DNA from 2 places in the Pseudomonas sp. LB3P58 genome. Region 2 is predicted to be linked to the other one. Evidence: riboswitches for the same ligand, from Rfam matches in the RefSeq annotation. Region 2 holds a riboswitch; the other holds the start of a gene.
What was found. Region 2 has a riboswitch for cobalamin ahead of cobO (cob(I)yrinic acid a,c-diamide adenosyltransferase). Riboswitches for the same ligand answer to the same signal wherever they lie in the genome.

Region 1: another riboswitch for cobalamin. It lies ahead of ACYZTZ_RS10375 (CbtB domain-containing protein); the one in region 2 lies ahead of cobO (cob(I)yrinic acid a,c-diamide adenosyltransferase).

Annotation. Positions count from the first base shown of each region.
Region 1 covers NZ_JBUBVE010000001.1:2,209,610-2,214,938, forward strand. The annotation lists gene ACYZTZ_RS10350 (fatty acid cis/trans isomerase) at 1-246, shown strand, start outside; gene nfuA (Fe-S biogenesis protein NfuA) at 460-1,044, shown strand; gene cobM (precorrin-4 C(11)-methyltransferase) at 1,191-1,937, opposite strand; gene ACYZTZ_RS10365 (cobalamin biosynthesis protein) at 2,021-2,434, opposite strand; gene ACYZTZ_RS10370 (CbtA family protein) at 2,431-3,138, opposite strand; gene ACYZTZ_RS10375 (CbtB domain-containing protein) at 3,150-3,353, opposite strand; cobalamin riboswitch at 3,475-3,703, opposite strand; cobalamin riboswitch at 3,880-4,092, shown strand; gene cobW (cobalamin biosynthesis protein CobW) at 4,191-5,252, shown strand; gene cobN (cobaltochelatase subunit CobN) at 5,256-5,329, shown strand, end outside.
Region 2 covers NZ_JBUBVE010000001.1:1,203,686-1,209,014, forward strand. The annotation lists gene ACYZTZ_RS05630 (C40 family peptidase) at 1-207, shown strand, start outside; gene ACYZTZ_RS05635 (O-methyltransferase) at 222-875, shown strand; gene ACYZTZ_RS05640 (PQQ-dependent sugar dehydrogenase) at 1,014-2,327, opposite strand; gene ACYZTZ_RS05645 (hypothetical protein) at 2,396-2,980, opposite strand; cobalamin riboswitch at 3,135-3,369, shown strand; gene cobO (cob(I)yrinic acid a,c-diamide adenosyltransferase) at 3,451-4,062, shown strand; gene ACYZTZ_RS05655 (cobyrinate a,c-diamide synthase) at 4,059-5,329, shown strand, end outside.

The sequences.
Region 1 (5,329 bases), 1.0 Mb from region 2:
CCGGGCGTGCTCAGCAGCTATCCGAACTTCATGTTCAACATCCCGGCCGAGCAAGTGCCCGCGTTCGTCGATGCAATGGAAAACGCCAAAGACGCTGCCAGTTTCGAGAAAATCGTCGAGCGCTGGGGCATTCGCCGCAGCCATCCGCAGTTCTGGTTCTACTTCCATGACCTGAGCCGGTACGTCCACGAGACCGAACCGGTGGAAGAGGGCGTGCTGGACATGAACCGGTACGAGAATCTTTGATGCGCGGAATTTAGAGGTGCCTGCGATCCAGTGTGGGAGCGGGCTTGCTCGCGAAGGCGGTAGACCAGTCAACATTAATATTGACTGTTATAGCCTCTTCGCGAGCAAGCCCGCTCCCACATTGGATCCGCTGCGCTTTCCCGACAAAAATACTAGGACTTTGTACGGCGCGATGATTGGCGTAAACTGCGCCCAAGCCTGCGAGGAGTTTCCATGACCGCTATTACCATTACCGACGCCGCCCACGATTATCTGGCTGATCTGCTCTCCAAGCAGAACACCCCAGGCATCGGCATCCGCGTCTTTATCACCCAGCCTGGCACCCAGTACGCCGAAACCTGCATTGCTTATTGCAAGCCGGGCGAAGAAAAACCTGAAGACACGGCGCTGGGGCTCAAAAGCTTCACCGCTTACATCGACTCGTTCAGCGAAGCCTTCCTGGACGATGCGGTAGTCGACTACGCCACCGACCGTATGGGCGGCCAGCTCACCATCAAGGCGCCAAACGCCAAAGTACCGATGGTCAGCGCCGACAGTCCGGTCAATGAGCGTATCAACTACTACCTGCAAACCGAGATCAACCCGGGGCTGGCCAGCCACGGCGGTCAGGTCAGCCTGATCGATGTGGTCGAAGACGGCATCGCCGTGTTGAAGTTCGGCGGCGGTTGCCAGGGCTGCGGCCAGGCAGACGTCACCTTGCGCGAAGGTATCGAGCGCACCTTGCTCGAGCGCATTCCCGAGCTCAAGGGTGTTCGTGACGTCACCGACCACACGCAGAAAGAAAACGCCTACTACTAAGTAAGGTGTTCGCTGCAGACATAAAAAACGGCGCCCCGTGAGCGCCGTTTTTTATGGGTGAAGCCTTAAAAGATCGCAGCCTTCGGCAGCTCCTACAGGTGTACGCATCCCTATGTAGGAGCTGCCGTAGGCTGCGATCTTTTGATCTATGGGCGATACAGATGCGCATGCCCGGCACGATACAGCGACGACTCACTGAAGTGATCACTGCCCAACACTCGCCCCACCAAAATCAACGCCGTGCGTCGAAACCCCTTTGCTTCAACCTTCTGGGCAATATCCGCCAACGTCCCCACCACCCAGTCCTGATCCGGCCAGGTCGCCCGGTGAATCACCGCAATCGGGCAATCCGCGCCGTAATGCGGCAGCAATTCGGCCAGGATCTTCTCCAGATGATTGACCCCCAGATGGATCGCCATGGTCGCCCCGTGCTGCGCCAGGCTGCCGAGCTCTTCGCCGGCGGGCATCGCGGTCTTGTCGGCGTAGCGGGTCAGGATCACGCTTTGCGACACGTCCGGTAACGTCAGTTCCGCGCCAAGAAGCGCCGCGCAGGCCGCCGTGGCCGTGACGCCGGGAATGATTTCAAACGGGATGTCGAGTTCGCGCAGGTAGCGAATCTGCTCGCCAATGGCGCCATAAAGACTCGGATCGCCAGAGTGCACCCGGGCCACGTCCTGACCCTTGGCATGGGCGGATTTGATCAGCTCGATGATCTGTTCCAGGTGCAGTTCGGCGCTGTTGACCACCTGTTCGGCGCGATGGCCTTCCAGCACGGCGGCGGGCACCAGGGAGCCGGCATAGATGATCACCGGGCAGCTGCGAATCAGCCGTTGGCCTTTGACGGTGATCAGTTCCGGGTCGCCGGGACCTGCGCCAATGAAGTAGACGGTCATCGTCGGTTCCTGTGAGAAAAAGGGGCTGGGCAAGGCTTCAGATGAAGATTGCTCATGATCAAAGACGGGGATTATCGAGGATTTTAGGCAGCGCCGGCCAACGCCAAGGTTGCCTGGGCATATTTTTGTCGTGAGATCAGCAATTTTGCCGGTGCCTGGGCCAGGTGTTCGGCCAGGGCCAGGGCGGCACTTTCCGCGACGCCGTAGCAGCCGGTGCGTTCGAACGCGATGTCCGAGCGGTGGCTGAGTTGCGGTTGATAGACGGCCAATTGTTCACAGCTGAAATACTGCAATGGTAACGCAAGCTGTTCGGCCAATTCGATCAAGCCCGGTTCTTCGCGCTTCAGGTCGATGCTGGCCAGGGCCTTGATCTGGTGAAGTTCGATTTTATAAGCCTGTAACGCCTGATCGAGCAGCGCCCGCAGCGTGCTGACGGGGCAGCCGCGCTGGCAGCCCAGGCCGACTACCAGAGTCGGCGCTGTGCTGATCTCAGTCATGCGTGGTATTGACCATCGCTTTTGCGGCGGAACAACCAGGCACTGATCAGGCCCAAGGCCAGCCAGAATCCCATGTTGGTCAGCTGCGAAGCGATTTTGAACTGAGCTTCCAGGGCTTCTGGAGCCAGCATCGAGTGGACTTCCGGTTGTGGTGCGCCGATCACATGAGGAACAGCCAGGATTGCCACGCCGAGCACTTTCATTAGCCAGTGACGACTGAACACGATCAATGCGATGCCGACCGCGGTGGAGGCGGCCGTGCCGATCCACCAGATCTGCCGTTGCGCCAAATCAGCCGCAGCAGTGCCCGGCAGTTCAGGCGGTAGGCCGAGGGTCGGTGCCAGCACGAACGTCGCATAACCGGCCAGGCCCCAAAGCAGGCCTTGGGAGGTTTTGGTCGGCGCGCGCAAGGTGTAAAGACCGGCCAGCATCAGGGCGAAACCGACCGCTACCACCAGGTTGCCGCCGGTGGTGGACAGCACGCGCTGCCAGCCGTCTTCCGGTTCCCAGGCTTCAGCATCGTGGGTGTGAGCGGCGACAGCACCTGCGGCGTGTTCGTGAACTTCAACAGCGGCGGGCTCGGATTTTTCGAACGTCTCGGCCTGCAGAATCAGCGGGGCCACCCAGAAGCTTTGCAGCAGGGTCAGCAGTAGGGCGGCCAGCAGCCCGGTGAACCCTGCGGTTTGCGCAATACGCTTGATCATGTCAGCAGGTCTCAATGGCACGGGAATGCAGAGCTGTGGCGGGTATCGTGAGCGGCGTTGTGCACCGCTTCGATGTGCGAGAAACCGGCGAAATACACAAGGCACGCACCCAGGATCGACGCACACACGGCGGCGGTCAGGCGTTGAGTCAGGGTATTGGTGGTGCTGGCGGTGCTTTTATCGGTGTTGCTGCCGGTGCTGCTGATGATCGACATGGCGCTTCCCTCTGGTCTGTCAGCGGGTGATTTAGAGCGCATGGAAGACCCCTGCGAATCGGGATCGCAGAGGTTCAAACAGCGCCCGCCCACCGCGGGTTTGTTATTCAGTGATCGTAATGGTCACTTTGTGTTGCGGGCCGGTCTCCGGGCTCACGAGGGGCACTGGCTTTCGCCTTGACCTGCAAGCATCACCTTCCCATGCCGAACTGCTGGCACAGTGGATCTGACGCTTCGCTCGCTTACCGTTGCGGGGGCAGCACCGGACTGACATGACTTTAGAGTAAAGCACATGATTCACCGGTTTCCCGTTTCACCCTGTGAAGGGCACCCGTAACAAGGCGTGTAGGAGAGCATGGGCGGGGGTTGGGCGTCAATTGGCAAGGGTTCTCAACTTGGGGCCGAGGCGACTTCATCGCGAGCAGGCTCGCTCCCACAGTTGATCGCATTCCAATGTGGGAGCGAGCCTGCTCGCGATGGGGCCAGTGAGAGCGCCACAAGACATTGACCCGCCCCCACACGATGCGTAGCCTTGCGCTTTCGAGGTTCTTCGGCGTCTGCCGAAGCTAAGAAGGGAACGCGGTCGATGCCGCGGCTGCCCCCGCAACTGTGAACGGTGATGTTCGCTGCCACGCCACTGCAAACCCTGTGCAAAGGGTTCGCGGGAAGGCGCAGCCAACGCCAGTCGAACGATTGGCACACCGTCAGCCAGGAGACCTGCCTCGAAACGAATTCTCACTACAACCGGGCGGGGTGATCCGGTGGCGAAATCTTCCGCGCGCCTATGCAGCAGCGGTCGTCGTCCCGTATGCCCGCCACCTTGCCAAAGGGCATCCGATGAAAACACTGGCCAAACTCCCCGTCACCATCGTTACCGGCTTCCTCGGCTCGGGCAAAACCACCTTGCTGCGGCACATGCTCGACAACGCTCAGGGCCGCCGCATTGCGGTGATCGTCAACGAGTTCGGCGAGCTGGGCATCGACGGCGAAATCCTCAAGCAGTGCTCCATCGGTTGCACTGAAGAAGAAGCCAACGGCCGCGTCTACGAACTGGCCAACGGCTGCCTGTGCTGCACCGTTCAGGAAGAATTCTTCCCGGTGATGCGCGAATTGGTCGCCCGTCGCGGCGACCTCGACCACATCCTGATCGAAACCTCGGGTCTTGCCCTGCCAAAACCTCTGGTGCAAGCCTTCCAGTGGCCGGAAATCCGCAGCGCCTGCACCGTTGACGCGGTCATCACCGTGGTCGACAGCCCAGCGGTCGCCGCCGGCACTTTCGCGGCTTTCCCGGACCAGGTCGATGCCCAGCGCAAACTCGACCCGAACCTGGACCACGAATCGCCGCTGCACGAGCTGTTCGCCGACCAACTGGCCAGCGCCGACCTGGTGATCCTCAACAAGGCCGACCTGATCAGCCCTGAAGACCTGGCCCGTGTGCGCCTGGAAGTCGCTGAAGAACTGCCGCCAGCGGTGAAAGTCATCGAAGCCAGCAGCGGTCGCGTGCCACTGGACGTGCTGATCGGCCTCGGCGCCGGCTCCGAAGAACACATCGACAGCCGTCACAGCCATCACGATCACCACCATGAAGGCGAAGATGATCACGACCACGATGCCTTCGACTCCATCTCCATCGAATTGCCGCAAGCCGACGAAAGCCTGCTGCTGGACGCGTTGACTCAACTGGTGGTCCAACACGGCATCCTGCGCGTCAAAGGTTTCGCGGCGATCCCGAACAAACCAATGCGCCTGCTGATCCAGGGCGTGGGCACACGTTTCGACAAGCACTTCGACCGTCAGTGGGGCGCCGACGAAGCGCGCACCACGCGTCTGGTGTTGATCGGTCAGGAGCTGGACGCCACTCTGCTTGAAGCGCAATTGCGCGCTGCGCTCAGCGTTTAAGCCATGCACCTGCTCAGGACCCAGCCCGGCGGTTTCGTGTCGGATGACAACATTGCCGACCTTGGACAAACCCCCGC
Region 2 (5,329 bases):
CAAACCGGTGACTTGATCTTCTTCGCCACCAATGGCGGTTCTCAGGTCAGCCACGCCGGGATCTACGTCGGCGAAGGTCGCTTCGTCCATGCGCCCGCCACCGGCGGCACGGTGAAGCTCGACAGCTTGTCCAAAGCTTACTGGCAGAAAGCCTATCTGAGCGCCAAGCGCGTGTTGCAGCCTGAGCACTTGGCGCATAACCCATAGTTCGCGAGGTTGTCATGACCGCCCGCACACTTAATCTCGACGATTCCCTGTATCAATACCTGCTCGACGTTTCCCTGCGCGAAACGCCGTTGCTCAAGCGTTTGCGTGACGAAACCCAAGCGCTGCCCATGGCTCGCTGGCAGGTGGCACCCGAGCAAGGTCAGTTCCTCGCGCTATTGGTGAAACTCACCGGCGCCAAGCGTCTGCTGGAAGTGGGCACCTTTACCGGTTACAGCGCCTTGTGCATGGCGGCTGCATTGCCGGATGACGGTTCGCTGATCTGCTGTGACATACCTGGCGACTACAACGCCACTGCGCGGCGTTACTGGCAGGAAGCGGGGCTTGCCGAGCGGATTGATCTGCGTCTGGCGCCCGCGCTGGAAACCCTGGCTCAGCTGGATCAGCAAGCGCCATTCGACCTGATCTTCATCGATGCCGACAAAGCCAACTACCCACGCTATCTGGAGCACGCATTGCGTTTGTTGCGCGTTGGCGGTCTGGCGGTGTTTGATAACACGCTGTGGAGCGGACGGGTGCTTGAGAACAATCCCGAGAGCGAAGACACCCGAGCCATCCAGACGCTCAATCGTGCCTTGAAGGATGACTCGCGTGTGGATCTGTCGTTGTTGCCTTTAGGTGATGGGCTCACGCTCTGTCGTAAGCGCTAAACGCGGTCCTTGTGGGAGCGACGGTGCGACGATTCGACCTGCTCGCGAATAGCGGTGGGTCAGGCAAATTCAATGTCGAATGTGCCGGCCTCATCGCGAGCAGGCTCGCTCCCACATGGGTTATGTGTTGTTCGAAATTTATTTAACCGCCGACACGCGCCACACCTTGTTGCCCACGTCATCCGCCACCAACAAATCACCCTGCCGATCAATCACCACACCCACCGGCCGGCCCATGGCTTTTTCCTCGTTGTTGAGGAAACCGGTGAGCACATCAATCGGCTGCCCGGTCGGTTTTCCTGCGCTGAACGGTACAAAAATCACTTTGTAGCCACTGTGCGGTTTACGGTTCCATGAGCCGTGCTGGCCGATGAATGCGCCTTCCTTGAATTGCGCCGGCAGTCTGTTGCCTTCAGCAAACGTCAGGCCCAACGAGGCGGTATGCGGGCCGACCGCGTAATCCGGCGCAATGGCTTTGGCCACCAGGTCGGGGTTTTGCGGCTCGACGCGGATGTCGACGTGCTGACCGTAATAACTGTAAGGCCAGCCGTAGAACCCGCCGTCCTTCACTGACGTGATGTAATCCGGCACCAGGTCGCTGCCGATTTCATCGCGTTCGTTAACCGCCGTCCACAGTGCGCCGCTCCGGGGTTCCCAGGCCAGGCCGTTTGGATTACGAATCCCCGAGGCGAAGATTCGATGATTTCCGGTGGCACGATCCACTTCCCAGATCGCCGCGCGACCTTCTTCCTTGTCCATGCCGTTTTCCGCAACGTTGCTGTTGGAGCCCACGGTGACGTATAGCTTGCTACCGTCCTTGCTGGCGATGACGTTTTTGGTCCAGTGGTGATTCAGCGTACCGCCCGGCAGGTCGATCACCTTCATCGGCTGCGACTTGATCGCCGTCTCGCCGTTTTCATAGTGAAAGCGCAGCAGGCGGTCCGTGTCGGCGACGTACAGGTCATTGCCGACCAAGGTCATACCGAAGGGCGAGTTGAGGTTTTCCAGAAACACCGTGCGGGTTTCGGCGATGCCGTCGTGGTCCTTGTCCCGCAGCAGCGTGATGCGGTTCGGGCTCGGTACTTTGGCGCCGGCACGGCCCATGACTTTGCCCATCACCCAACCACGAATGCCTTTGCCGTCATCGGGTTTGGGTGGTGCGTTGGTTTCGGCGACCAGCACGTCGCCGTTGGGCAACACATAGAGCCAGCGCGGGTGATCGAGACCTTCAGCAAAAGCCGCCACCTGAGTCCCTGTCGCGGCGATGGGTTTCGTGCCGTCCGGCCAGCCGATCGCCGGGGCGATGTTCACCGTCGGGATCAGGGTTTTATTCGGTTCTGGCAGCTTGGGTGACGGGCCGTAGCCGTCGGTGACTTGCAGCCTGGCGGTTTCACCACAGGCCGCAAGCCCTCCGGCGAGCACGATGACGAGAGCGAGCGGGGGCTTGCGCATGCTGATCTTCCCTATGAATGCATTGACCTAATCAATAGAGAAGCGCGGGTGCGCGATGGTTCAACCGGTCAGCCGCGGGCTTCCTTGAACAGCACGGCAATGCCGGGGTGATAGTTGCCGGCTTCGTTGCGCAACTTGCGATAGGCATAGGGGAAATACCAGGCCACCGCGCAGGTGTGTTCCTTTTGCAGGTCGTCGAGCATGTCCTGGAGTTCTTCCGGGGTGGCGCTTTGTTGGGCTTTTTGCGGGGCGACGAACAGGCAGCCGAGTTTCAGGTCGCTGGCGTAGCTGATGCGCTTGGCGTCGCTGGTGATGTCCTGCAATGATTGCGTCAGGTTCAGGCTGTTGACGCGGGGCCAGCGCTGGGTCGCCTGAAGGTAAGCGCGTTCTTCGCTGGTCGCGATAAACAGATCGGCGCGGCCATTGCGTTCGCCTTCTTCGGTCTGTTTACGGGTCGGTGTTTGTTGCAGCGTGACCATTTCCGCCATCCAGGCCGCGGCGGACAGCAGGCTCAGGTTGGCTTTTTCGTCGAACCAGTAAGGCGTGTCGTTATCGCCGCGCACGGCGTTGTAGCGGTCGATACAGTCAAACCAGCGTTCCAGCACCGGGCGCAGGAATTCCAGCTTCGGATTGCTGATGATCATGCCTTGCATGTGGCTCACCCTTGTTATTGTGTTGTGAGGTTGTGGCTCTTTGATATCACTGCTGAGAGTGTGGCACAAGATTGGCGTCAGATAATTGATCGACGGCAGTTAATCGCTCGCAGGTCGCCCGTCTTCAATTGACGCTCCATCCCCAACCCTCTAACCTTCGCGGCTTGTTTCAGGTGCTCTGTGACCTTGGTCGACAGAGTGAAACAGGGAAGCCGGTGAGTGACTCTCTTCAAGCGACGAAGAGCCATGATCCCGGCGCTGCCCCCGCAACGGTAAATGAGTGAAGACTGCGCCTTGAGCCACTGTGTCGACTGTCGACATGGGAAGGCGCGCAGTCAGGCAAAATGCCGCTCATGAGCCCGGAGACCGGCCTGATCCATCCAGCGGCATCACGGTGGGCGATGCCAGGCTTCTTGCCGTCTATTCTTGTGCCTGCCCGCCGTTATCCAGCCTCAACGGAGAGCTCCCCCATGACTGATACCCCCGATCGTGACGAACGTCATCTGGCGCGCATGCTGCGCAAAAAAGCCGTGATCGACGAACGCATCGCCAATTCCCCGAATGAATGTGGCCTGCTGCTGGTGCTGACCGGCAACGGCAAAGGCAAAAGCAGCTCGGCTTTCGGCATGCTCGCCCGGTCCATGGGCCACGGCATGCAGTGTGGCGTGGTGCAGTTCATTAAAGGGCGCAGCAGCACCGGCGAAGAACTGTTCTTCCGGCGCTTCCCGGAACAGGTGCGTTTTCATGTGATGGGCGAGGGCTTCACCTGGGAAACCCAGGATCGCCAGCGTGACATCGCCGCCGCTGAAGCCGCATGGGCGGTGTCCCGAGAATTGCTGCGTGATCCGTCGATCGGCCTGGTGGTGCTGGATGAATTGAACATTGCGCTCAAGCACGGTTATCTGGATCTCGATCAAGTGCTCAGCGACTTGCAGGCCCGTCCGCCGATGCAGCACGTGGTGGTCACCGGTCGCGGCGCCAAGCCGGAGATGATTGAACTGGCTGACACCGTCACCGAAATGGGCGTGATCAAGCACGCGTTCCAGGCCGGGATCAAAGCGCAAAAAGGCGTCGAATTGTGAGTCAACCACGTCATTGCCCGGCGGTATTGATTGCCGCGCCGGCCTCCGGTCAGGGCAAGACCACCGTCACCGCTGCGCTGGCCCGTTTGCATCGCAATCAGGGGCGCAAGGTACGCGTGTTCAAATGCGGCCCGGACTTCCTCGATCCGATGATTCTCGAGCGCGCCAGCGGTGCGCCGGTGTATCAACTGGACATGTGGATGGTCGGCGAGCAGGAAAGTCGTCGACTGTTGTGGGAAGCCGCCGGCGAAGCCGATCTGATCCTCATCGAAGGCGTCATGGGGTTGTTCGACGGTACGCCATCCAGTGCTGATCTGGCGCGACACTTCGGTGTGCCGGTGCTCGGCGTGATCGACGGTACCGCCATGGCGCAGACCTTTGGCGCACTGGCCCTGGGGCTAGCGCGTTATCAGCCGGACTTGCCGTTTGCCGGTGTGCTGGCCAACCGCGTCGGCACCCTGCGTCACGCGCAATTACTGGAAGGCAGCCTCACTGAAGGTTTGCGCTGGTACGGTGCCTTGTCCCGGGAAACCGGGATCGAATTGCCGAGTCGGCATCTCGGTCTGGTTCAGGCCAGTGAGTTGAACGATCTCGACCTGCGCCTCGATGCGGCGGCCGATGCGCTGGCCAGCAGCTGCGAAGTCGCGCTGCCACCGGCGGTGGAATTCGCCGCGCCTGATGTGATCGCTGCAGAACCGTTGCTGGCCGGCGTGCGTATCGCTGTGGCCCGTGACGAAGCGTTTGCCTTCACCTACGGCGCGAGCCTGGATTTGCTGCGGGCCATGGGCGCCGAGTTGCTGTTTTTCTCGCCGATCCGTGACACGCAATTGCCGGAGGCAGACAGCCTCTATCTGCCGGGCGGTTATCCCGAATTGCACCATGTGGCGCTGTCACAGAACACCACGATGCTGGACGCAATCCGCGCTCACCATGCGGCGGGGAAACCGTTGTTGGCCGAGTGCGGCGGCATGCTGTATCTGCTCGATTCGTTGACCGATGTCGAGGGCACTCGCGCTGAACTGGTCGGCTTGCTGGCCGGTGATGCGGTGATGCAAAAGCGTCTGGCTGCGTTGGCGTTGCAGGCGGTCGAGTTGCCAGAAGGTTCGTTGCGCGGGCACACCTATCACCATTCGCTGACCAGTACCGAGCTTGAGCCGATTGCTCGTGGATTGAGCCCGAACGGTGGGCGAGGGGCGGAGGCGGTTTATCGTGAGGGGCGGATGACCGCCTCTTATGTGCACTTTTATTTCCCGTCCAATCCCGCCGC